Regions from separate parts of the Aeribacillus sp. FSL K6-1305 genome, predicted to be linked through region 3. Evidence: riboswitches for the same ligand, from Rfam matches in the RefSeq annotation. Region 3 holds a riboswitch; each other region holds the start of a gene.
What was found. A riboswitch is a leader RNA that binds a small molecule or an ion and turns the genes downstream of it on or off. The one in region 3 is predicted to bind cobalamin.
Positions count from the first base shown of each region.

Region 1: another riboswitch for cobalamin. It lies ahead of NST97_RS00665 (ABC transporter substrate-binding protein); the one in region 3 lies ahead of metE (5-methyltetrahydropteroyltriglutamate--homocysteine S-methyltransferase).
Region 2: another riboswitch for cobalamin. It lies ahead of NST97_RS08805 (ribonucleoside-diphosphate reductase subunit alpha); the one in region 3 lies ahead of metE (5-methyltetrahydropteroyltriglutamate--homocysteine S-methyltransferase).

Region 1 is NZ_JBBOQV010000001.1:151,009-155,299, forward strand. Features, by position in the region: gene NST97_RS00660 (N-acetylmuramoyl-L-alanine amidase) at 1-1,292, opposite strand, end outside; cobalamin riboswitch at 1,498-1,678, shown strand; gene NST97_RS00665 (ABC transporter substrate-binding protein) at 1,783-2,757, shown strand; gene NST97_RS00670 (FecCD family ABC transporter permease) at 2,720-3,781, shown strand; gene NST97_RS00675 (adenosylcobinamide amidohydrolase) at 3,783-4,291, shown strand, end outside.
Region 2 is NZ_JBBOQV010000001.1:1,825,284-1,829,574, reverse strand. Features, by position in the region: gene NST97_RS08805 (ribonucleoside-diphosphate reductase subunit alpha) at 1-2,074, opposite strand, end outside; cobalamin riboswitch at 2,211-2,389, opposite strand; gene NST97_RS08800 (Hsp20/alpha crystallin family protein) at 2,523-2,963, opposite strand; gene NST97_RS08795 (IS4 family transposase) at 3,376-4,291, opposite strand, start outside.
Region 3 is NZ_JBBOQV010000002.1:530,637-534,927, forward strand. Features, by position in the region: gene NST97_RS12335 (BCCT family transporter) at 1-1,553, shown strand, start outside; cobalamin riboswitch at 1,740-1,938, shown strand; gene metE (5-methyltetrahydropteroyltriglutamate--homocysteine S-methyltransferase) at 2,090-4,291, shown strand, end outside.

The DNA of each region.
Region 1 (4,291 bases), on a different contig from region 3:
CGTTCCACATAAATAAATCTGGGATCGACAAGGGGGAACCCGGCTGGAAGAGGCTTCGTTGTGGCGTATGCATATAAATGTTGAAGATGGGCCAGAACCCCTTCTCTCGGAGTGGAAAAGCTTGCTCCTGTAACATTTGGACCGGTAGCTCCGATTCCGGCAAAATTGTTTTGATTGCGATTGACTACTCCCGTAAAACGGAAATAGTTCGTTTCATGAATTGCTTGTGCAAATGCGATGTCGCCGCGAATTCCGTAGGATTTGCTTAATTGTTCATACAAATCGCCCAGCTGAGGTGCGCTAGGATTTGTTTTTCCTACATATAAATCCAAGATTGTTCCCGATACGAGCGTTTCTCCTAAAATAGGGATATCCCTTGAATCGGGAGAAGGGGTTTTCGGTTGAAGTGTTGATGAACGAGATGAATCTGTCTTTTGGCCTGATTGTGCCGTTCCTTGTTCTGCAGGAGTTAATATAAATGCATCCTTGTATCCTAATTGAACAAGCCTTGCCAACTGGTCTTTTGCATTTTGCAAATTTTTAAATGCCCCTGTTTGAACGCGGAAATAACTTGTTCCGTCCACCATCGCAGCGGAAAGGAAACTATCAACATTTTTTCCTTTCAGTTCATTTATCAGCTTTTCTGCATTTTCTCGGTTTTTAAAGGAACCGGCAATGACTTTGTACATCCTGCTACCTGCAGCTGGCGATGGCTGCGGAGTTGGGGTGGTGCGTGTCGACTTTTTGGGCAAATTAAGCGCTTTTCCGATTCCATCGGCTAAGCTTGCTGCATAGTCGCTCATAAAGTCAGACGATGTTAAAAGTTTGATGTCATTCGAATGGTCAATAAACAATGTTTCCAAAAGAACCGCAGGCATTTTTGTTTCTCTTAACACGTGAAAATTGGCGCTTTTTTTGCCCCGATCCTTTACGCTATATTTCGGACCGATAACGCTCATAATTTGATCATGGATGACGGACCGGTATTGGATCGTTCTTGGAGAGGCCCCTCCGTTATAAACATAGCTTTCAAAACCTGTTCCTCCGCCGGCATTAATATGAATGGAACAGAAAAAATCAACATTCTCTCGGTTAGCCATGGATGATCTTTCTGACAAACCGACTGTTCGATCGTCTGTGCGCGTCATGAGAACGTTGACTTGGTAATGTTCAAGTAAATGTTGTCTTGCCAAGAGGGCAATAGTCAACGTAAAATCTTCTTCCTCATAATTTCTATAGGTTGCGCCGGGATCGCTTCCTCCGTGGCCAGGGTCTAAAAGAACGGTTGTCACTGCAATATCCTCCTTCGTTTTCAAACATCCAATTCGCTTGTCTACAAATATTTTATTCAAGTAATGGAAAGGAAGTTCAAAAAAATTTTATTTTTAGCGAAAACTGTATCGAAATCCAAAACATTTAGGTCAATTTGTCGATTTTTTTCATTTTCTTCCTACCAGAATTCAATCAAATCATGTATAATACATTTCGTCATAACATTATACCGAAAAGCAAACAGGTGCCGGCACATAGCTGCCAGCTTAAAAGGGAAGTTTGGTGAAAATCCAACGCGGTCCCGCCACTGTGAATGGGAGCAACCTGGGAAAACCACTGTTTCAACGGGAAGGTCCAGGAAGCGATGACCATGAGCCAGGAGACCTGCCTGTTTGAGCACACCTAAAACCCTACGCGGATAGGGAGGTGTTTGAAAACAATACATATGTACGTTTTCAGACATCTTCTTATCGAATTCAAGAAGATGTTTTTTATTGGAGGAGGAAAATGATGAAAAAATTATCTGCACTATTTTTAGCCTTATTACTTCTATTTGGAATTGCGGCTGGATGCGGCCAACAAAATACATCAGAGCCGTCTGAAAACAAAAGCAATCAAAAGACGGAAGAGACGGCTTCACAATTTCCGGTGAAGGTCAAGGACGGTTTAGGAAATGAGGTGACGGTAAGCGAAAAACCGGAGCGGATTGTTTCGCTAATTCCAAGCAATACTGAAATTGCCTATGCTTTAGGGTTGGGTGAACAAATTGTCGGTGTAAGTGATAATGACAACTATCCGGAAGATGTTCAAAACAAAGAAAAGGTTGGCGGGATGGAATTTAATGTTGAAAAAATTATTTCTTTAAAACCGGATCTTGTTTTAGCGCATGCTTCCAGCGCCCATAACTCGCAGGAAGGGCTGAAGCAGCTGAAAGATGCGGGAATAAATGTTTTTGTAGTCGAAGATGCCCAATCATTTGATAAAGTGTATGACTCCATCCAAACAATCGGCAAAATTACAGGGACAAGTGACAAAGCCGAAGATATTGTGGCTGAGATGAAAACGAAACTGGCGGATATTCAAGAAAAAGGAAAAACGATTCCGGATGATCAAAAAGTGTCTGTTTTTGTCGAAGTGAATCCCGCACCACAAATCTATACGACGGGAAAAGGAACGTTTATGGATGAAATGCTAACGATCATTGGAGCAAAAAATGCAGCGGGCGATCAAGAAGGCTGGCCGCAAATGACGGAAGAAGCCGTTGTAAAACTGAACCCAGACGTCATTGTGACGACATACGGCTATTACGTCGATAAAGCTGTTGACCAGGTGTTGGCACGCAAAGGATGGGAAAATGTATCAGCGGTGAAAAATAAACGGGTTTACGATGTACATTCCGACTTGGTGAGCCGCCCAGGCCCAAGATTGGTTGAAGGAGTAGAAGAACTTGCGAAAGCAATTTATCCGGATGTCTACAAAAAATAAACATGTGGTCGCCTATACGGCGACCGCTTGTTTTCTTATTTTTTCCGTCTTTTTAGGAATTTCTATCGGAACGTTTCACATCACGTTTAAGGATATTTTCCAAATAATTTTCAATCAACTGTTCTATACCGGTTTGGCGCCGGACATTGATGAAAGCATGAAAAGCATTGTGCTTGATATTCGACTTCCTCGTGTCGTTTTAGCCGGACTTGTCGGAGCCTCGCTTGCAATGGCGGGGGCTTGTTATCAAGGGCTTTTGCAAAACCCTTTGGCAGATCCTTATACGCTCGGTGTTTCATCAGGTTCTTCTTTAGGTGCTGTACTTGTTCTTTTTTTCGGCATTCAAATTCCTTTTTTCGGCTCATTCACTTTGCCGGTTGTCAGCATTTTTACGGGTTTTTTAACGATTTTGGCTGTGATTTTGTTCGCCAATTTCATTGAAAAAACGATGAGGATTGAAACGATTGTGCTGACCGGAATTATTTTAAGTTCCTTTTTAAGTGCTTTCATTTCATTAATGATTGCCCTGACAGGCGAAGAATTGCGACAAATTGTCAACTGGTTGTTAGGAAGCGTTGCGATGCGCGGCTGGGGATACGTATTGATGCTTTTGCCGTTTTTTTTAATCGGGTCCATTTTGATTTTTGTAAACGGAACAGAATTAAACGCTCTGTCCTTTGGCGAAGAAAAGGCGAAGCAGCTTGGGGTCCATGTAAAAAGGAGAAAGCTGTTTATTTTAGCATCATCCTCTTGTTTAGCCGGTGCGGCCGTTGCCATCAGCGGAACGATTGGGTTTGTCGGTCTTGTCATCCCGCATGTAAACAGGCTGCTTTGGGGAAGTGATTATCGCCATCTTCTCCCTCTGTCCGCCATTTTTGGCGCCGCTTTTTTAATTTTGGCGGATCTCGTTTCAAGAACGATCGTGTCGCCGACAGAACTTCCGATCGGTGTGATCACGGCTTTAATCGGCGCTCCCAGCTTTGCCTTTATTTTAATGAAACAAAGAATGGAAAGAAGAGGGTAACATGCTGCAAGTCAAGAACATTTCGGGAGGCTATCAAGAGCGAAAGATTATCGAAAACCTTTCCTTCTCAGTAAAAAAAGGGGAAATATTTGGCATTTTGGGGCCAAACGGGAGTGGAAAGACGACACTATTAAAAATGATCAGCGGGATTCTTCCGGTTAAAAGCGGCACGATCGAGCTTGCCGGCAAACCTCTTTCTGCTTATTCTCCGAAAAAATTGGCGCAAAACATCGCTTCATTGCCGCAAATCCCAACGCAAATGTTTGATTATACCGTTTGGGAGACAGTGGCGCTCGGCCGTTATCCTTTTCAAACGGGTTTCTTCAAGCGGTTGACGGGAGAAGATGAACAAATCATCCAAAAGACCATGGAGCAGACGAATATTTCCCACTTAAAAAATAAAGCGATCAATGAATTAAGCGGCGGGGAAAAACAGAGGGTTTTTTTAGCGCAGGCTCTTGCACAAAACCCCGTTTTGCTTTTATTAGATGAACCCACGAACCATCTTGA
Region 2 (4,291 bases), on a different contig from region 3:
TGCTCCATGTTTGGTCGATCAAATAAGCGGATTTATAATACCAAGTCGTTTTCGCATTTAAGTCGGGAACGGTAACTGGAATTTTGTAGTCTTTCTTTTCCTCTGAATAAACTTTTTGGAAAATTGGATCGATGCTTGCTGTGCTTCCGGCTATAATGGAGGTCGATGCGTTCGGTGCGACCGCCATTAAATAGCTGTTGCGAATTCCAAAAGTCTGCACTTTTTCCTTTAATTCCTGCCATTTTTTTGACGTATAACCGCGGATTTCAAAATATCGCCCTGTATCCCACTCCGAGCCTTTAAAGAGAGGGTATGCGCCTTTTTCTTTTGCGAGCTCCATACTCGACTGAATGGTTAAATACGCAATTTTTTCATATAATTGGTCGACAAATTGGACTGCCTCGTCGCTTTCCCATGTAATTTCCTTTAGTGCAAATAAATGATGCATGCCAAACGTTCCAAGACCGATTGCACGGTATTTTTCATTTGTAAGCTTTGCCTGTAATACCGGAATGTTATTTAAATCGATAACGTTGTCCAGCATCCGCACTTGAATAGGGATTAAACGTTCCAGAACGTTGTCTGGGACAGCCCGTGCCAAGTTGATGGAAGAAAGGTTGCAGACGACGAAATCGCCGGGCTTTTTCACAATGACAATTTTTCCATCTTCAACATATTGTTCTTCAACAGTAGTAGCACTTTGATTTTGCGCAATCTCTGTGCATAAATTGCTGCAATAAATCATGCCGGCATGCTTGTTTGCGTTTTTTCGATTCACTTCATCCCGATAAAACATAAAAGGTGTTCCCGTTTCAAGCTGGCTGATCATAATCCGTTTCATTATTTCAATCGCAGGCACTTTTTCTTTAGATAAGGAAGGATGATTCACGCACTCAAAATATTTTTCCCGAAAGCTGCCGTTACCTTTTTCTTCATCATAATAATCTTCCAGACTGAATCCCATGACTTTGCGAACTTCGTGGGGATCGAACAAATACCAGTCCCCGCGCTTTTCAACTTGCTCCATAAATAGGTCAGGAATGCATACACCTGTAAATAAATCATGGGTGCGCAGCCGTTCATCTCCGTTATTTAATTTTGCATCTAGGAAGGCGAAAATATCTTTATGCCAAACATCCAAATAAACGGCAATTGCTCCTTTTCTTTGGCCGAGCTGGTCGACGCTCACTGCCGTATTATTTAATTGCTTCATCCAAGGAATGACACCTGATGAAACTCCTTTGAACCCCCGGATATCGCTTCCGCGGCTTCTGATTTTCCCTAAATAAACTCCAATGCCTCCGCCGCTTTTAGAAACATTGGCAATATCAGTGTTCGAATCATAAATGCCTTGAAGGCTGTCGTCTACCGTATCAATAAAGCAGCTTGAAAGCTGACCGACTGATTTTCCTGCATTAGCCAATGTCGGTGTTGCAACCGTCATATATAAATGGCTCAATGCCCAATACGCTTCCTTTACAAGATGCAAACGTTTGGACGGATGCTCGTTGATCATTAACGTCATAGCGATGATCATAAAACGTTCCTGTGGAAGCTCAAATGTTCGTTTATAAAAATCTTTAGCTAAATACCGGTCGTAAAGGGTCCTTAATCCGATGTATGTAAACAGCTTGTCCTTCTCAGGATCAATGGCATTTCCCAGCTCCATAATTTCCTCTTTTGAATAATGCTCTAGCAAAAGAGGGCTGTAGATTCCAAGATCGGTTAATGTTTCGATTAACAAATAAAAATCGCCGTAGCCCGGTTGGTTGTAATTTCTGTTTTGGCTCGCTTCATAGTAAATTTTTTCAAGAAATACGTGTGCAGCTAAAAAAGTCCAATCCGGCTCACTTTCCGAAATGTTTGCTAAAGCTTCAATAATCAGCAGGTTTGTAAATTTTTCAAGATCATCAATCTGCTGGTATTGTAGGGTTGTCGACACTCTCTCGCTGTATTCATGAAAGGAAAGGGATGGAAACTTTTTTTCAAGCTGTCTTAGATAAAGCTCCCAATCGCTCCTGTTAAAATGATTTTGAAAAACCTCGTATAGATTTAATGCTTTCGTAATATTCATCAAACATCCTCCTTATCAAAATAAAAAACCGCTCAGGAAGCTGAGCGGATCAAACGATGATTAAAAGGGAGGCAGTTTACAAGGCGAAACTACTCCATTCAAACCATCGTTTCATCTTCCCAACCCCCGAAGAATTAGAAACGTTCGGACAAAGGCAGGTCTCCTGACTCGTGCTTCATCCTACTTTGAATCCTTCCCATACGAACCGTACAGTGGATTATTCATTTCGTAGCACTCACAGTTGCGGGGACAGTTCCGGATTCTCACCGGATTCCCTTTTAAGCTGAAAACAGCACCTTTGTCGTTAGGTTTTCAATATATAGTATTTAATTGTTTTTGATTACACAATATATAGATTTTTGATGTTATATATTCATCATAATCGTACTTGGCGAAAATTGCAATAAAAAAGTGAGGCTGATTGAAATTTTGCAACCTCACGAAACAATTAATGAAACTGAATATCAATTTTCTTTTTGTTGTTTTCGGTTTGTTTTGGAATACGGATTTCCAAAACGCCATTTTTATATGTCGCGCTCACTTCTTCTTCTTTTACATTTGCCGGCAATGCAACAGCGCGGTGAAACCGCCCTACAAACCGTTCGCGTCTATGCATTTCTTCTTCCTTTACTTCTTTGCTTCTTTGAATTGTGCCGCTGATCGTAAGAACGTTGCGATCAAGATGAATGTCAACGTCTTCCTTTTTTTCAAGGCCGGGCAAATCACACGTAACAATTACTTCATTAGCAGTTTCATGAATATCAAGCCGGGGGGTATTCATAGTCTCAAAGTTTTCAAAAAAATGCGGGAAGCTTTCAGAAAAAACGCGATTCATGTTTCGTCTAAATTGGTTGATCTCAGAAAAAGGATCGTAAGGAATGAGAGCCATATGATTGTTCCTCCTTTGATTTTTTTACAGAAAATATTATTTGTGTTGGGAAGAGAAATATACATAAAGCAAAGTTTAAATTACTGTTTTTAATCATAAAAATATAAATAAGTCCGCTGCGTCCAAATCGTTTCGTGTTTGTTGCTTTTAAAAGCACAACCTAGCAAAACTTGGTGAACGAATGGATAGCATATTGTTGTTATTAAACAAGAGTTTACATACGAAGAAAATTAAGTAAGCTGCTTAATTGCAGCCATGCTGGGAATTAACAGATCATCTGGATAAATTCACAATGATTGGAAACCGCTGTGGACAACTTTATAAATTTAAAAATTATTCTTTGTTGCATATGTTACTGATAGTGGTAAAAAACTTAAAACAAAAATAATTAGAGTAGATGATAATTATTTACTCAACTTTCGCACACAGAAATATTTAAGCATTGCTTGATATAATTAGGTATAGTGGCCAACCATTTATTCATTTGATTTTTAAAGATGTCCATGTTCAAAGAAACCTCGGCTTCCGCCAAAGTTTGGAAAAGGTCAATAAGTGATTGAAGGGCAGTAATAAAATCTATGTCTTTTACATCTTCGCAAAGGATGTAAAAAAGGTTGCCAATCGTCTTAGGATCCTCCTCTTTTCGCATTTGCCAAGCAATGAGAATATATCGTGTAAAAACAATGGTTGTATGGCTAATTAACATGTCGTAGGAACGTCCCTGGAATTCTTTCTCTAAATTTAAAAGGGATTTATTGCATTTGAAGAAGACTTCAATGTCCCAACGCATGCCGTAAATACGAATGATCTCTTCATTTTCTAATGTTGTATCTGTGCTGAGAATGGCAAGCCATTCGCTCCGTTTATTACGGTTTCGTACAAATAGAATTTTTACTGGAATTCCATTGTCTAAAGTAGCATAAACGGATCCGCGAATGTCTTTTTTACCCATGTGAGGTTTTGCCAATTTGTAAAGTTGATTCAGTGTGAAACGTTCACCATTGTAAACGTATCGCTGCTTTAATTGCTTCACCAAGCCAATGACAAATAACCCTTTGTTCGTAATCTTCTCAATTAAAGGCGCTTGTGTAAACCAGGAATCCATGAGAACATAGTCAGCTATAATCCCTTTTTCAAGCGCATGATCAAGTAAAGCTGAAGCCACGTCCGGTTTTGATTTCAGAGCTTCCTGGCGACGCTTATAGCCAGATGTTCGTTTATCAATATTGGTATTGATTTCTTGCAGGCGATTTTCCTTTTTCGGTGAACTTAGAAGAGCAAAATCAACGGGAATAAAAGTAAAACTATCGGTCCAGCCAAGGGTAAGC
Region 3 (4,291 bases):
TTATCGGGGCGCTGCTTTTGCTGTTAATTGTAGCCGCTCCATTAGCAGTATTCCCTGAACAAGGCGAAGCCATTGTATTAGCTGCCAGCAGCTTTTTAACACAAAAATTTGGAATATTGTATTTAATCATGGATGCAGCAGTATTGATTTTTATTCTTTATGTTTCTTTTAGCCGATACGGAAAAATCAAACTGGGGGATCCTTTAGAAAAGGCTGAGTTTCCGACATTATCTTGGGCAGCTATGCTTTTTTGCGCTGGAATTGGATCAAGTGTTCTTTATTGGGGAACGATTGAATGGGCTTACTACTATACGGGACCTCCATTTGGCATCGAACCTAGATCAAAAGAAGCCGTTGAATGGGCGGCCGCATATGGAATTTTTCATTGGGGACCGACGGCATGGGCCATCTATTGCCTCCCTGCCCTGCCAATCAGCTATTTCTATTATGTAAAGAAAAAACCGGTGTTAAAAGTAAGCGAAGCGTGCCGGCCTCTCATTGGCAAAAAAGCAGATGGACCAATAGGCAAAATCATTGATGTCTTGTTTATGTTTGGTTTGCTGGGCGGAGCTGGAACGACACTCGCTTTAGGGACGCCGCTCATTACAGAAGGAATTCATGAACTTTCCGGCATCGAACCTTCGATGACACTCCAAACAGTGGTTTTGCTTATTTGTACATTGATCTTCGCAGCAAGCGCTTACTCCGGTTTGCGGAAAGGCATTAAAATTTTGAGCGACATCAACCTATGGCTTGCCGTATTATTGTTGGTGTTTGTCTTCCTTGCCGGCCCGACCGTCTTTCTGGCGGAAACGGCCGTCAACAGCATCGGCATCATGCTTGATCATTACATGCGGATGTCTTTATGGACTGAACCTTTTAACAGTTTAGGACCGTTTGAACGAACAGGCTTTCCGGAATCATGGACGGTATTTTATTGGGCTTGGTGGCTCGTGTACGCTCCATTTGTCGGCTTGTTCGTCGCTAAAATTTCAAAAGGACGCACTGTCCGCGAAATGACGCTCGGAACAGTAGTATATGGAACGCTCGGCTGCATTCTCTTTTTTGGGATTTTAGGAAACTTTGGATTATTTTTAGAACTGACAGGCCAATACCATGTAACAGCTACATTAGATGAACATGGCGGATCAGCAGCCATTATCGGAATATTGAAACAATTGCCGTTAAGCAACATTGTGATTGCCGTATTTACTGTGCTTGCCGTGATCTTTTTAGCAACAACGTTTGATTCAAGCTCTTATATTTTAGCATCTGTTGTCCAAAAAGAAGTTGCCGATGAACCTTTGCGATGGAACCGTTTATTTTGGGCTTTTGCTCTTTCCGTTTTGCCGCTTATTTTAATGTACCTCGGCGGATTGTCCACATTGCAGACTGTTAGCATTATTGGCGGTTTCCCTTTGTTGTTTATTTTTGTCCTTTTAGCCGGTTCTTTTATCAAAGCGGCAAACCAAGATTTTTATTCCAGTAAATCTCAATTATTTAAAATGTATCCTAAAAAGAAAGGCGTGAAAAGAAACCTTCTCTCGAAATAACTGTTTTCCGGAAAAATCCCAACCGCTGTAAAGACCCGCAGAAAACCTTTATGTTCTGGCGGGTTTTTGTCATGTAAAGCGGAAGAAATCGCAAGCCATCTACTTTCCTAAAAAATTTTTCTTTTTAATTGCAAATGTGGTGTTGAAAAATAAAAAAAAATCCTCTATTCTGATAATTATAGTTTCATATGTGTACCAGCAACAGGTGCGTCATATTGCAGCCGCAATATGCGCTTAAAAGGGAAGTTTGGTGAAATTCCAACACGGTCGCGCCACTGTGATGGGGAGCTTTTGATCATCAGCCACTGTTTCTGCCAGAGAAATGGGAAGGAGATCAAAAGCGTTGAACCTAAGTCAGGAGACCTGCCTGTTGTATGCACTACGACCTACGCGTCATAGGGAGGAGTGAGAAGCCATGTTCATGTTGAAACCATTTGGGTGCCTCAACACGAGCTAGGATATCCAGTCCCTCTTTTATTAGCGTAAAGAGGGCTTTTTTATTGTGTTGAGCAAAAATCAAATGGGAGGTTTTCGTAATGGCAGCCATTAGTTCAAATCTTGGCTATCCGCGAATTGGCGAACGCCGGGAATGGAAAAAAGCTTTGGAATTATTTTGGAATGGAGACATTTCTGAAAGCAGCTTACTGGAAACGTTGAAAAAGATCCGTCTTTCCAACTTAAAGAAACAGCATGAAAGCGGAATTGAGCTGATTCCCGTAGGAGATTTTTCGTTTTATGACCACGTTCTCGATACTGCTTTCATGTTTGGATATATTCCTTCGAGGTTCCAGCATATGGATCCCCGTTCCATCAAAACATATTTCGCAATGGCAAGGGGATCCGAAGAAGCCGAGGCTTTAGAAATGACAAAATGGTTTGATACAAATTATCATTATATCGTTCCGGAACTGGAAAATAAGCCGCCTGCTTTTTTGGAAAACCGTCTGCTCAAGCTTTACAATGAAGCAAAAGACGAACTAAATATTGAGACAAAACCTGTTGTTTTAGGGCCGATTACTTTTTTAATGCTGGCGAAAAAATATGAAAAACGAGATTTTTATAAGCATTTATCTGCTTTCATCCCAGTTTATATTCAATTGTTGACAGAGTTGCATCAAGCAGGCGCAAAGTGGGTGCAAATCGATGAGCCTGTTCTCGTTCAGGAAATTGATGAGTCATTGATTCCGTTGTTTAAAGAAGTGTATGAAGCTTTTCACGAAGCGAATCCATCTTTGAACATACTGTTGCAAACTTATTTTGAAAGTCTTTCTCACTATCAACATATCGTTTCATTGCCTGTTGCTGCTATCGGTCTTGATTTTGTACATGATGGGGGAGCCAACAGTGCAAACATCCAAAAATTCGGGTTTCCAAAAGACAAAATATTGGCTGCCGGTTTAATCAGCGGCCGCAACATATGGAGGGCATCATTAGAAGAAAAAGCAAGCAAAATTGATTTTCTCGCTCAGCATGTTGATGTTGATCGATTGATCATTCAACCTTCCTGCAGCTTGCTCCATGTGCCGGTTACCGTAAAAAATGAACACGAATTGCCGGAAATTTTAAAAAATGCTCTCTCCTTTGCAGACGAAAAATTAAGTGAAGTCCATCAGCTGACACAATATGCAAAAGGTGAATTAAGTATAAGCGATTTACGATACGATGACCGTTATTACACGCAATTTATGAATTCTGATTTTCGGACAAACCGAAACGTGCAAGAGGCAGCCGCCAAGATTGAATCCTACCCGACGAACCGTGTGGACTTTTCTGTTCGGCGCAAGCTGCATAAAAATAGATGGAACTTGCCAATTCTACCGACAACAACGATCGGCAGCTTTCCGCAGACGAAAGAAATCCGCCAAACCCGTTTAAAATGGCGGAAAGGCGAATACACAAACGAGCAATATGAGTCTATTATCAAAGATGAAATCAAAAAATGGATTGATATTCAGGAACAGCTTGAACTTGATGTATTGGTCCACGGGGAATTTGAACGAACGGACATGGTGGAATATTTCGGAGAAAAACTAAAAGGAATTGCTGTTACCAAAAACGGCTGGGTGCAATCTTACGGTTCGCGCTGCGTCAGACCGCCGATCATTTATGGCGACGTTGCCTTTGATCAGCCGATGACCGTCAAAGAAAGCGTCTATGCCCAATCATTGACGGACAAACCTGTAAAAGGAATGCTGACTGGACCTGTCACCATCTTAAACTGGTCTTTTGTCCGTGATGACATTAGCTATGCGGACGTTCTTCGCCAGATTGCCCTTGCCATCCGCGAAGAAGTATTAGCTCTGGAGAAAAACGGCATAGGAATGATTCAAGTTGATGAACCTGCTATCCGTGAAGGGCTGCCGTTAAAAAGATCGAAGCAAAATCAATACATCGAAAACGCCGTCGAAGCTTTCAAACTTGCCACCAGCTCCGTCAAACCGGAAACACAAATTCATACTCATATGTGCTATTCCCAGTTTGAAGATATGATGGAAGCGATCGATAAGCTTGATGCAGACGTTATCTCGATTGAATCGTCCCGCAGCCATGGAGAGCTTGTTCATGCTTTTGAAACGTATCAATATAAAAGAGAGATTGGCTTAGGCGTATATGACATTCACAGCCCGCGAATTCCATCCGTTGAAGAAATGGCAAAAAATATCGACCGCGCCTTAGCAGTGCTTGACGTGCGCCAGTTTTGGGTTAACCCTGACTGCGGCCTAAAAACAAGATCAGTG